DNA from 2 places in the Bombilactobacillus sp. ESL1097 genome. Region 1 is predicted to be linked to the other one. Evidence: riboswitches for the same ligand, from Rfam matches in the RefSeq annotation. Region 1 holds a riboswitch; the other holds the start of a gene.

Region 1 (6,506 bases):
TTTCTTGGGTGCTTGACTAATAAAATTAATAATTTCTTGTGTATTCATCACAAATCACTCTTCTCCAGTTACTTGATAATCTTGATCTAAACGAAGTAAATCCATCGGTGTTTCTCGTTTGACAACTACTTGGCTATGCCCACGTTCGGCAAAAACCACTGCCGGACGTGCTACGCGGTTATAGTTGGAAGCCATTGAATAACCATAAGCACCCGTATCCAAGATTGCTAAAATATCGCCCGGCTGCGTTGGCGGTAAAGGTTGATTCTTAACTAAGATATCACCAGATTCACAATAACGTCCTGCAATAGTTACCGTTTGCGTCGTTTTAGCTTGTGGTGCTTTCGCTAACACAGCAGTATAATCCGCTTGGTATAAAGCGGGGCGAATATTATCACCCATGCCCCCATCTACCGTGACAAAATTACAAATCCCAGCCACTTTTTTATGGGTTCCAATTGAATAAAGACTGACTCCGGCGGCCCCGACTAAAGAACGTCCCGGTTCAATCCAAATTTCTGGTAAAGGTTGTGAAGCTAATGGCCAAGCTTGTTGTAATGTTTGAACAATGGCTTGAACAAATTGCTTAGGAGCCAAATCCTCGTCACTTGCAACATACTGAATACCAAAGCCGCCGCCAAGATTTAAGACTTGTGGTACAAATTGAAATTTTTGGTACCAACTGGCGACTAACTGACATAACTTTTTAACTAACAATTCAAAACCTTCAACAGCCATGATTTGGGAACCGATATGGGCATGTAAACCAATAACTTGTAATTGTGGTTCTGCCAAAGCCTGTTGTAAGGCAGCTTGTGCTTGCTGTGATTGCACATCAAAGCCAAACTTGCTGTCAATTTGCCCAGTTTGATCATATTCATGGGTATGTGCTGAAATACCAGGCGTAATGCGTAGCATAATCGCCACTTTTCGCTGAGGATAACTTTCGTGTAGCAATTGTGTCAACATGTTTAATTCATCAAAATTGTCAACAATGATGACTCCAATCTGATTTTGCACGGCGTAATTTAATTCTGATAATGATTTATTATTACCATGAAAACTAATCTGCGCGGCGGGAAATCCGGCTTGTAATGCCGTCATCATTTCTCCTAAAGAAACTACATCAACATGTACTTGTTCTTGTTGCATCACTTGATAAATAGCTTTCACAGCAAAAGCTTTGCTGGCATAACTAATCGTGGCGTTAACGCCGGCTTGTTGAAAAGCTTGCTTAAATTGATGAACTTGTTGCCGAATTTGGGCGACATCATACACAACCAATGGTGTTTGATATTTATGTGCTAAATCCAGGGCATCGCAGCCCCCGATTGTCAAATGTCCTTGCGCGTTTAATGCCATTGCTGACTGCATGATTGCGACCTCCAGTAAAAATAAAAATTAATAATAAAAAAGGTCCTTTTGCTCGCTTTCGAACAAAAGAACCCATCATTCATTGCTAAAATTATGGCATTAGTTTGTCGTAAGCGCTCCGTAGAGATATTTTTCTACGACAGTCCATAATTTATTCAATTATGTCCCAGAATTTAAGCCCCGGCCTTTGGACTTAATCCTTCGGCAATCGCCCCTTTCACTATATTCTCAGCTGACCAGCTCCTATAGTTACTCTTGTTGATTGCGACCTCTTCGATATGTAAAATATTATAATTAATTAAAATATTTGTCAAGCTATTTTAATTTATTTCGGCAGATAGTTAAAAAATAAGTAGTTGCAGATTAAAAAATAAATGTTAGAATGCAAATTAATCCCCTAATAATTTTAATAATTGGGTAATAATTGATCAAGCAGAGAGGAATTCGTTAGTTATGAAAGTTATTAAATTTGGTGGTAGTTCGCTAGCCACTGGTTCACAATTTCAAAAAATTATTGCCATTATTCGAGCTGATCCTCAGCGCCGCATTATCGTTACTTCCGCTCCCGGTAAAAGATTTTCCCAAGATACCAAAGTAACCGATTTGCTAATCAAATACAGTCAATTAGTTATTAACCATCAGGATTTTACCCCCATTGTGACCGAAATTTGGCAACGTTACGTCGAAATTGCCCAAACTTTTGGTTTATCGAGTCTGCAAATTGCTGACTTAAAGCACCAATTAGACATTTTACCCACTACCACTTTCGCCAATAATGATTATTTAACCGCCGCGTTTAAAGCCCATGGTGAAAAGTTAACCGCCCAATTATTAGCCCTGATCTTGCAACATCAAAATCTTGATGCCCAATACATATCACCGCAAGATCTCGGTTTATTAGTTAGTGATCAACCTCATGATGCTGAAGTTTTACCGCAAACTTATCTTAACCTCAAAAAAATTAAGCTCCAACACCAATATTATATTGTGCCCGGTTTTTATGGCCTCACGGAAAAGCAACAAATTGCGACCTTTTCCCGCGGCGGTTCTGATATTACTGGGGCCATTTTAGCTAAGGGATTTCAAGCTGATCTTTATGAAAATTTCACAGATGTTGACGCTATCTATGCGGCTAATCCCCAAATCGTTGAGCATCCTCAAGCTATCAAAACTATGACTTACCGGGAATTACGTGAATTATCCTATGCTGGTTTTTCTGTTTTTCATGATGAAGCGCTCATTCCGGCCATTCAAGCCCAAATTCCGATTAATGTCAAAAATACTAATCATCCCGATTTACCAGGAACTTTAATTGTACCTGAAAAAGACTTTCACCCTCAACAATTAATGACGGGGGTGGCCACGTCCAACCATTTTGTGGCTCTCTATTTGCACCGTTATTTACTCAACAAAGAAGTGGGCTTCACACTCAAATTACTACAAATTTTTTATAAATATCATATCTCTTACGAACATATGCCTTCTGGAATTGATGATGTTACAATCATCTTTGATCAACGCCAATTTACACCTCAAATCGCCAAACAAATGTGTCAAGAAATTCAAGACACGCTTCATCCCGATCAATTAGAATGGATCGATGATTACGCCATTACAATGATTGTTGGCGAAGGTTTCCGCCAAAAAATTGGGGTCTTAAAAAAGATTATTGATCCGTTAGCACACGCCCATATTGGTTTACACATGATTAATCAGGGGGCTTCCCGTATTTCCATTATGATCGGTACCAAACAATCAGACGCTGATAAGGCCGTGCGGGCCATTTATCATAGTTTTTTCGAATAGGAGACTTTAATATGGTGCAATTACTCAAAGTTCATGGTTCACTCAATCAATTCTTATTGCTGGACCAAACCCTTTTACAACAACCATTAACTACTCAAGAATTACAATTATTAGTCCAAACTTTAACCCAGATTCCCGCTTTGCAGCCGGTTGACGGTTTGCTTGTCGTGGACCAAGCAACTGAGCCAACAGCCTTAGGTCAAATGCAAATTTTTAATGCGGACGGTTCAACAGCTTTAATGTGCGGCAATGGTTTACGAACAGTGGCCCGCTATTTAGCAGATAAATTTCAGCAAGATGATTTCACTGTGGAAACTTCACAAAAAAGTTTACACGTTAAACGTTATCCCAATTTGGCACCTAACGTACCGGCCTTTGGTGTGGAAATCTCCCCCGTAAGTTTTAAACCACAGACTGTCGGTTTAACTACTCCAACAGAGCCGGTCATCAATCAGGTTATTCCCACGATTGATCCTGACTTAAAATTTACCGCTTTAGCTGTTCCCAATCCGCACTTGATTACTTTTGTACCAGAAATTGATACAACTCGTTTGCAACAGCTCGGTCAACAATTAAATGACCACAATCCTGAATTACCTGACGGAGTTAATCTAAGCTTTGTTAAAATTTTAGGAGCGCAAACAATTTTTGTGCAAACTTTTGAACGCGGTGTCGGTTTAACCAACGCGTGTGGGACCGCAATGTCTGCGGCCAGCTTAGCTTTAGTCTTAAATTATCCGCAAAAAGCCCAGTTAGAACAACTACTTCAAGTTTACAATCCGGGCGGTATGGTTCAAACCAAAGTTCATCACCAAGCCGCTCAATACTGGATGGAATTAATTGGTAATGCGACCATCATGGGCCAAACGCAGTTGTCAGAAGCTTGGTTACATCAGCCCCAAGCTATGGACAAGATTAGTTTGCAAACTGACAGTGAAGCCATTGCATACCGTAATTGGACTCAACAGCTAAAACTTTAAAATAATAATAAAATGAGGCTAGAACAATAAGATTACGCTCTTGTTATTCCAGCCTCATTTTTGTTTTAGTTTAAAATAATTGATTTTTTAAGATTTGGCTTTTTGATTCAAATACGAATGCCGAATACCATAACAGAAATAAACAATTAAGCCAATGATAAACCAACCTAAAGCATACCACTTAGCTTCTTTACTCAAGCCCCAAAAGACTAAGAGTGAACCTAAAAATCCTAGTAATGGCATAACTGGGTAAAAGGGCATCTTAAATCCAGGTTCCGGCAAATCTTTGCCTTCACGCTTCCGTAAGCCGTAAATTCCTAAAGTAACAAACATAAATGCAATTAAAGTTCCGGCCGAAACTAATTGTGACAAAATACCAAATGGGAAAATAGCGCCCACGATTACATCAACAATCGTCAAGATTAAAACAGCATGATTAGGCCGATTTTTTTGATCCAAATGACCAATCCACTTAGGTAACAAACCATCACGGCCAAAAGAATACAATAACCGTGATCCAGCCATCATCATTCCAATTAAAGCGGTAAACATACCAATAACCGCTACGGCTTGCACAATAGCTGCCACTAAACTATGACCGCTATGCCGTAATGCCCAACCAACTGGTTCAGCATTATTAGCATATGCAGTATACTTAAACATTCCCACCAAAACTAACGAAACACAAACAAACAAAAACACAGCAATTAATAACGAGCCTAAAATGCCCCGCGGCATAGTTTTTTGTGGATCCTTAGCTTCGGCCGAATTAGCTGCAATTGAATCAAAACCAATATAAGCTAAGAAGATCATCGAAACACCAGCATAAATACCACGCCAACCACCAAAGGCACTACCATCAGGGTTTAAGTGATACTTAGGAATAAATGGTACATAATTGTGCGGATGAATTGCAGTTAAACCAACGACAATAAATAACAAGATTGCTAAAACCTTGCACACGACTAACACATTTTCTACTCTAGAAGCTTGAGATGCACCTAACGATAACAAAAGAGCAACCGCAATAATTACCACAGCAGCAATTAAGTCGATGCCGCCACCTGAAGTTCCAATCGGATTCGCCAAAAATTGGGGCAATTGCAAACCTAAAGGTTCAATCAATCCCCGAAAATTAGCCGAAAGACCAGAACCAACAAAGGCCACCGCAATGAAATACTCTGCTAATAATGCCCAACCGGCAACCCAACCAAAAAATTCACCAAAAATCACATTAATCCACGAATAAGCGGAACCCGCAAAGGGCATGGCTGAAGCCATTTCTGAATAAGCAAAGGCCACTAATCCAGCAACAATCGCCGCTGCTAGGAACGATAACACTACCGCCGGTCCAGCATGTAAAGCTGCCACATCACCAGGTAAAGTAAAAATGGCCGTCGATACAATGGTTCCCACTCCTAGAGCCAAAAAGTCCTTTGTTGTTAAAGATTTAACTAAGTGTGAATCCTTTGATTCATAAACACTCGGATCTTCTTTTCGAAAAATCCGCTCCTTAATACTCGCCATAAAAATGCCTCCCATAACTTTGTTGCTTTAATGAAACTTCATTAGAGTATGGTTAACATTTTCTAACAAAAATATAAATTTGTCAATCTTTCATTTCCACTTTTAGCTATTTATTCAAAAATAGTATTTTACAGATAATTTAATGTGCCTGAAGCATAGAGAAAGGCCTAATTATTAGGCCTTTCTGAGATTAATTCTTAACTTCTTTACATTTCGTGCATTGCGTGTAAATGGTAAGTTCGTGGTTGCTTAGGATCGTAAACTTCAATTTGCGCCATCATGCCGGTATCTTCATGCTCCAAAATATGACAGTGGTACATAAAAATACCTAAAACATCAAAGCGAACTCGAATGCGCACCGTTTCGCCAGCATTAACACCCACTGTATCCTTAAAACCGGTTTCGTTAGGATACGGGGCTTGACCATTACGACTAATTACTTGAAAATGACAACCATGCATGTGAAATGGGTGAATCATCCCCCCACAAGTATCATTTGTATTCGTAATTTCCCAATCAACGGTTTGTCCTAATAATTGTTTGCGATCAATTCGCGTCATATCAAAGCGCCGACCATCAAGCAAGACCTCATCATCCATTCCCGACATTACAACCTTTTGAACCGGAGCTTGTTCATCAGCTTGCCACTGCGGAACATCGAATAACTGATTGGGAATAGTTTGTTTAGCTTTAGTCATGGCACCAATTTCAAAAGTACATAAAACCGTATCATCAGACAGCAACTGTACTTGATCGCCAACTTGACAATCACTAAAATCAACCACAATTTCAGCTCGTTCAGGAACAGTTAACATTAAA
Region 2 (6,506 bases), 540 kb from region 1:
TTTAATGAGAGTAGCCAGAAATTTGCTCATGAAGTTCTTAATTATTGTCATTACCAAAAATAGCTAACAGATTCATTAGTAAATTGATAAAATCTAAGACTAAATTCACGGAAGCGACTAAAGCTAAGGCGCCTAAGTTTTGGCCTTGACTATTGGCATAAATCCGTTTGAGGTCTTGGGAATCAAAGGCAATATAGCCCATGAAAATAACAATCGTTAAGATATTAATGACTAAAGCAATCATTGGACTCTTAAAAAGAAAGACATCTAATAAGGAAACCACTAAGATAGCAACTAAGCCAATTAATAAAGTCCGACTCCAAGACGATAAATCGGTTTTGGTGAAATAACCATAACCGGCCATTACGAAAAAGACAACGGAAGTCAAAATTAAAGCTTGGGCAATACTTTTAGCGGAATAACTAAAAAATAATGGTACTCCTAAAAATGAAAAAACAAATAAAAAGGCGAGGTAACAGACAAACGTCATTAAATAAGAACTTTGCGCAAAACGTTGACACATGGTTAATAAAATCATGGACAAACCCACAATGATAATGGTTGATAATAACCAATGTTGTGCGCCCCACATGATGATGGGCATGGTGAAAGCTTGATTTTTAGCAAGAGCAAAAGCGGCCATTAACCAAAAAACAATGCCTAAACCAGTATATAGATAAACTAAGGAAGTAAAACGGCTTAAACCAGTTGCTTGGGATTCTTCATAAGTTTGCATAAATAACCTCCATTATTAATTGATTAAAACATACTGGATACTTAAGATAAAGTCAAATGCTTATGACGCCAGGTGATCGGTGGATGTTAATTTAATTTAGTAGCTGGTAAACTAAACGCAGATTGAATTAAATAAATTGTAATTTTTGAAGGAGAGAAATCGTGAAGTATTCGTTAAAAGCTTTAGTTTCCACAGCGCTGATGACGACAATTATTATCGTTTTGGGATTATTTCCGGGAATTCCATTGGGTTTTATTCCGGTGACTATTGTATTGCAAAATTTAGGCGTGATGCTGGCAGGGGAGTTGTTAGGCCCTAAAGCAGGGACAGCGGCCGTAGGATTATTCTTATTATTAGTGGCGCTAGGTTTTCCTTTTTTATCAGGCGGACGTGGTGGAATAATTAGTTTCATTGGACCAACGGGGGGTTACTTAGTGGCTTGGTTTTTTGTGCCATTACTGGTCGGCAGTACTTTAAAGCGCACGTTATTTTCTACCAAATGGTGGACGGAATTTTTGGTGGTCTGGTTGCTGGGCGTTGTTGGCGTTAATTTAGTTGGCGCTAGCTGGTTAGCAATTCAAAGTCATTTAGCCTGGAGTAAAGCAGTAGTTTCGAGTTTGGCGTTTATTCCAGGAGATACACTAAAAGCGATCGTAGCAGTTTTTTGTGCCCGTAGATTACGGCCATTGTTGCATTAACGGAAAAATCTAGTAATTAATTTGTTAACAAAAAGAGACTGGTCTTTAGCAACGAGTTACTGATCGAATTGTCAAGAATGTCATCAGTAAGCTGTCATGGCCAGTCTCTTAAATTATTATTAGTAATAATTATTTTTCACTTGAAACGTCAATCTCTTCTAGCGGGATAATCTTAGTGTGGTGTTTCCATTTGTAACCAAAATATAAGATTAGAACTAATGGAATGCCAATATAAGTAATTCCAATTTGCTGCCAATCCCAATGTACAAAGGCATCAATATTTTGTCCACCGATGACTAGGATACACAAAATTAAAGCAATAATTGGTCCTAAAGGAAATAACTTAGCGTGGTATTTGAGTTCACTTAAATCATGACCTTGTAGCACAAAGGCTCTCCGGAAACGATAATGACTTAAGGCAATGCCAACCCAAGCGATGAAGCCGGTTAAGCCAGAAGCGGCCACTAACCACATATAAATCTTTTGCCCAAAGATGCTGGTTGCGAAAGTTAATAAAGAAATTAACATAGTAGCGCTTAAAGCCAGTAAAGGAATACCATGTTTGGTTGTTTTACCAAACGCTTTAGGAGCGTAATTTTCGTGTGCTAAGGCATATAACATTCTTGTCGAAGCATAAGCACCAGAATTAGCTGAGGAAAGTACGGCTGTTAAAACAATGGCATTCATTAAGCTGGCGGCAAAAGCTAGTCCAGCACGTTTAAAGACTAGGGTAAATGGCGAAACAGCAATATTACCATTAGCCGCACTCAATAAATTCTTGCTGGTGTAAGGAATTAAAGCAGCAATCACAAAGATAGATAAAATGTAAAATAATAAAATCCGCCAAAAGACTTCTTTAATGGCCTTCGGTACTGCATGTTCTGGATCTTCTGATTCCCCCGCGGTTACACCAACTAATTCGGTTCCTTGGAAGGAAAAGCCGGCAATTAAGAAGACGTTTAAGATGGCTGGAAAGCCGCCAACAAAGGGGGCCTTTTTATAAGTGAAGTTCTTTAAACCAGCAGCCGGATGATACATAATTCCTAAAATCATGGCAAAGCCAATGATTAAGAAGACGATAACCGTCACCACTTTAATTAAAGATAACCAATATTCGGTTTCACCGAAGGTAGAAACGGTTAAAGCATTAATCAAAAAGATCACGACTAAAATGAGTAAACTCCAAATCCAACCGGGAGTATGGGGCAACCAGTATTGAATCAATAAGGCAGCTGTCGAGATATCAATCGCAACAGTAATAGCCCAGTTGAACCAGTAATTCCACCCCATCGCAAAGCCTAGTGCGGGGTCAACATATTTAGCATTATAGGTAGCAAAAGAACCCGAAACGGGCAAATGAGTGGCTAATTCACCTAAACTAGTCATTAAAAAGTAAACCATGATCCCCATGGCCAGATAGGCGATTAAGCCGCCCCCCGGGCCAGCTTTAGAAATTGTCGAACCTGAGGTCATGAATAAACCAGTTCCAATACAACCGCCTAAAGCGATCATGGAAACATGGCGGTTTTTAAGATTACGTTGTACGTGATCTTGTGAACCTTTTTCTGCCATAAAAAAATCCTCCTAAGTGAGAAGGACTCTAAAAACGATTAAAGCCTCTTTACGAAAATCGTAAAGAGGCTACTAGTATAAAATCGTAGATAGCGCCCCGCAATTGTTATTAATTGCGACAGTCTCAGACTTATTCAATCTGAACCCAACAGTGAATAAATGAAGTTAAACACCATTTCGGCTAAAAGTCCTTTCACGTTCAGGCTTAGATTCTTCATAATCGGCTGAACGTTACTCTTAAATTTAGCAACCTCTTCTTTGATTGTTTGCTTTATAATTTTAGCGCAAATTGTTGGAAAGTCAAGCCAACTTAAAGCAAGTAGTGGTAATTGGTGAAAAGTCAATTAATCCAAAATGGTTCGGTTAAAAAGAACTCATTTAAATAAGCTTTAACCGGCTAATTTAACAATTGGTATAGTTTTGGCAGCTGCTAAGCTTTAATTGCTCGCAAGTCTAGCTAGTTTTTTGAAAAATGGTATACTTATTATTGATTTTAATCTAGTAACCAAGAATTGATTTTGATGATTGGGGTAGGGAGAAAACATTGCGTAAAAGTAAAGCTTATAAAATTGCCATTCGGGCGATTTTGATTGCCATTATTTTGATTCAATCAATGACGCCATTTTTAGGTTATATTCCTTTAGGGGTACTTAATGTTACAATTATTCATATCACAGTTATTGTGGCAGCAATTGTGTTAGGCCCCAACGATGGAGCTTTGATTGGTTTTATTTGGGGATTAGGTTCATTAATACGTGCTTATGCAGCGCCGTCTAGTATTTTGGACACGATTGTGTTTACCAATCCGGTGATCTCGGTCTTGCCACGGATTTTAGTTGGCTACTTTGCTGGTTGGGTTTACCGCTGGTTATCTAATAAGCTGAAAAGTAAAACGCCAGCAATGGTGGTCGCCGCTGCTATTGGAGCATTAACCAATACATTATTAGTTTTAGGTTTAATGCGGATTCTTTATGCTTCAGCGATGGCGGCATCTTATAAAGTGCCGGTTAAAGGATTAAATTGGGCAATCATGGGAGTCGTTGGCAGTAATGGGGTGCCAGAATTATTGGCGGCGGTGATCATTGTACCGATTATTTCCTTAGCTATTTTTAAAGCTAATAAGTTTTTGGAGCGTTAATCTAGCAAGTATCGGGGTTATAAAGAACAATTAATGTATTGCTAATAAGATTATTGTTCCCATTTTCTTCAGTCAACCAATAATTAACTCACAGCTGCCTATTCAACAATAAGGGGGAAATTTGTGTCATTATTTTTTACATGCTTGTTGTTAATTAGTGCAACTATTGCAGCTAATATCATTTATTCACTTTATCCAAAAATTCCGTTAGCTTTTTATCAAATTGCCACGGGTTTTGCTTTGTCTTGGCTACCGGAATTTACACATTTTAATTTAAAACCTGGAATTTTCTTTTTGATTATTATTGCGCCACTCATGTTTAATGATGGTCAGAATACAGACTTTCATAGTTTAAAAAGTAATTTTCGTAATGTGTTGTCATTAGCGATTGTACTAGCCATTTTAACGATTGTTGTGGGCGGCTTTTTCATTCACTGGCTGTGGGATGCTTTACCATTAAGTTTGGCTTTAGCTTTAACAGCTATTGTGGCGCCTACCGATGCAGTGGCGGTTTCTTCCATCACTGCCGATATTGAAGTGCCAGAATCTTTAATGCAGAATTTAGAAAATGAATCGTTATTTAACGATGCCTCGGGCTTAGTGGCTTTAAATTTGGCGCTTGCAGCGTTTGTCACCGGAAAATTTAGTATTTGGCATAGCGTTGGGACTTTTTTGACGACTTTTGTCGGCGGAGTCATTGTGGGCATTCTGTTAGGATTAGTACTCGTTAGTATCCAAATTGTTTTTCAACGCCGTTTATTTGATGCGACTGCGATTACAGTTCCCTTTAATGTCTTGGCACCATTTATTGTTTATTTAGTGGCCGAAGAATTTCATCTGTCAGGTATTTTAGCCGCCGTTGCTGCGGGGGTAGTATTTGGTATTTATAAACGTCAGCTACGCTTGACCTCATCATCGAATCAAGTGGTTTTATCATCAACTTGGGATATTATATCTAATTTATTAAATGGGTTTGTCTTTGTCTTATTGGGAATTAGTTTGCCCCGCAATTTGCTGGCCATCGTCGATTATAATAATTTACATTTTTCCACATTGTTGTTATTGGCAAGTGGTTTGTATTTGTTGATGTTAGCCTTGCGGTTTTTATGGGTGTACTGGCGCTGGATCAAATTACCGGATACAGGTCAAAGCTTAGCAAAAACCAGTCTGATCATTGCTTTGAGTGGAATTCACGGCACAATTACTTTAGCAATGGCATTTTCGTTACCCATTATGCAACATGGTAAGTTGATTCCCTTTCGGACAGATCTGATTTTTGTGGCCGAAATTATTATCTTATTGAGTCTAGTTGTTCCCACTTTGTTGTTACCACGACTCTTACCGGCCAAGGTCAGTCCATTTACGATTAACGAATTTACTGACCAGCTAGTAAAATTGGTCAACTATGCGATTCAAGAGTTACGTGAAAATAATGACCAAAATCCACTAGCACTCAGCCATGTCATTACATTATTGAATAGCCAAAAATTAGATAATGCCCGAGCTAACCCTAAGCAAGTACGAAATTTATTAGAAAAAACCGAAAGTATTGAATTTACAGCAATCGATCACTTTGTGCAAAATAATGAAGATATCGATTCTAAGATTGTTTGGCAATACAATCGCCAACAGATATTGCAAATGCGCAAAATTATTACCAATCCATTAATTCAGTTGAAGATGTGGTGTAAGCTAGTGGTTTTGCGCTGGCGTATTCGGCGGTTAAGAAGAAAACGAGCAGTGCAGTTGTCTAAAAAAGACCGTAAAGCGTTGGTTTATAATAAGGAGCAGTTGCGTAAATTGGAGAATGTCGGTTATCAGGCTGTCAGTCAATATTTAAAGCAATTACGTGATCCAGAAAATATTGCCGAAGTTAATTTAGTGCAACATTATTATGCTTATCGGCATCAGCGCTTCAGTAACAATGAAACGGATGAAACCCAAGAACGTGATTTGATTATTATTGCTTTTCAATATGAATATGAATTTGTGCAACAAGAACTCCGCAAACATCAGTTAGCTCCGGAGCTAGTCACGGCTTTAAACGAGAAAATTTCCACAGACCAATTTGTTTATATGATGTCTGATAATTAAATAACAAGTTGACCGCTAATCGCGGCTAATTTTGAAGCACAATTAAAAAACGGTTCATCGCCAGTTAAACAAGTGATGAACCGTTTTTTTAATTAGTAAGTAGCAGATGCTTAATTTAATAAACCGGGCGGTCTGCACCTTGAGTGTCCGGATCAGCGATACCAATACTTTCGTAACTATATTGCTTTGGATCGGCAATTATTTTTAAAATTGCGTCCGCAATACTTTGACGTGAGCCTGAAACACCTAAATAAGGTTGCGCTTGAGT

Evidence for each region. A riboswitch is a leader RNA that binds a small molecule or an ion and turns the genes downstream of it on or off. The one in region 1 is predicted to bind lysine.
Region 2: another riboswitch for lysine. It lies ahead of AC3B6D_RS00350 (amino acid permease); the one in region 1 lies ahead of lysA (diaminopimelate decarboxylase).

What each region holds. Positions count from the first base shown of each region.
Region 1 covers NZ_JBYLUB010000001.1:615,816-622,321, reverse strand. Annotated here, with positions in the region: gene dapD (2,3,4,5-tetrahydropyridine-2,6-dicarboxylate N-acetyltransferase) at 1-48, opposite strand, end outside; gene lysA (diaminopimelate decarboxylase) at 55-1,374, opposite strand; lysine riboswitch at 1,477-1,656, opposite strand; gene AC3B6D_RS02990 (aspartate kinase) at 1,828-3,180, shown strand; gene dapF (diaminopimelate epimerase) at 3,192-4,160, shown strand; gene AC3B6D_RS02980 (APC family permease) at 4,248-5,687, opposite strand; gene AC3B6D_RS02975 (multicopper oxidase family protein) at 5,894-6,506, opposite strand, start outside.
Region 2 covers NZ_JBYLUB010000001.1:74,073-80,578, forward strand. Annotated here, with positions in the region: gene AC3B6D_RS00340 (Bax inhibitor-1/YccA family protein) at 38-736, opposite strand; gene AC3B6D_RS00345 (biotin transporter BioY) at 898-1,434, shown strand; gene AC3B6D_RS00350 (amino acid permease) at 1,564-3,006, opposite strand; lysine riboswitch at 3,089-3,270, opposite strand; gene AC3B6D_RS00355 (ECF transporter S component) at 3,551-4,144, shown strand; gene AC3B6D_RS00360 (cation:proton antiporter) at 4,268-6,238, shown strand; gene AC3B6D_RS00365 (NAD(P)H-binding protein) at 6,354-6,506, opposite strand, start outside.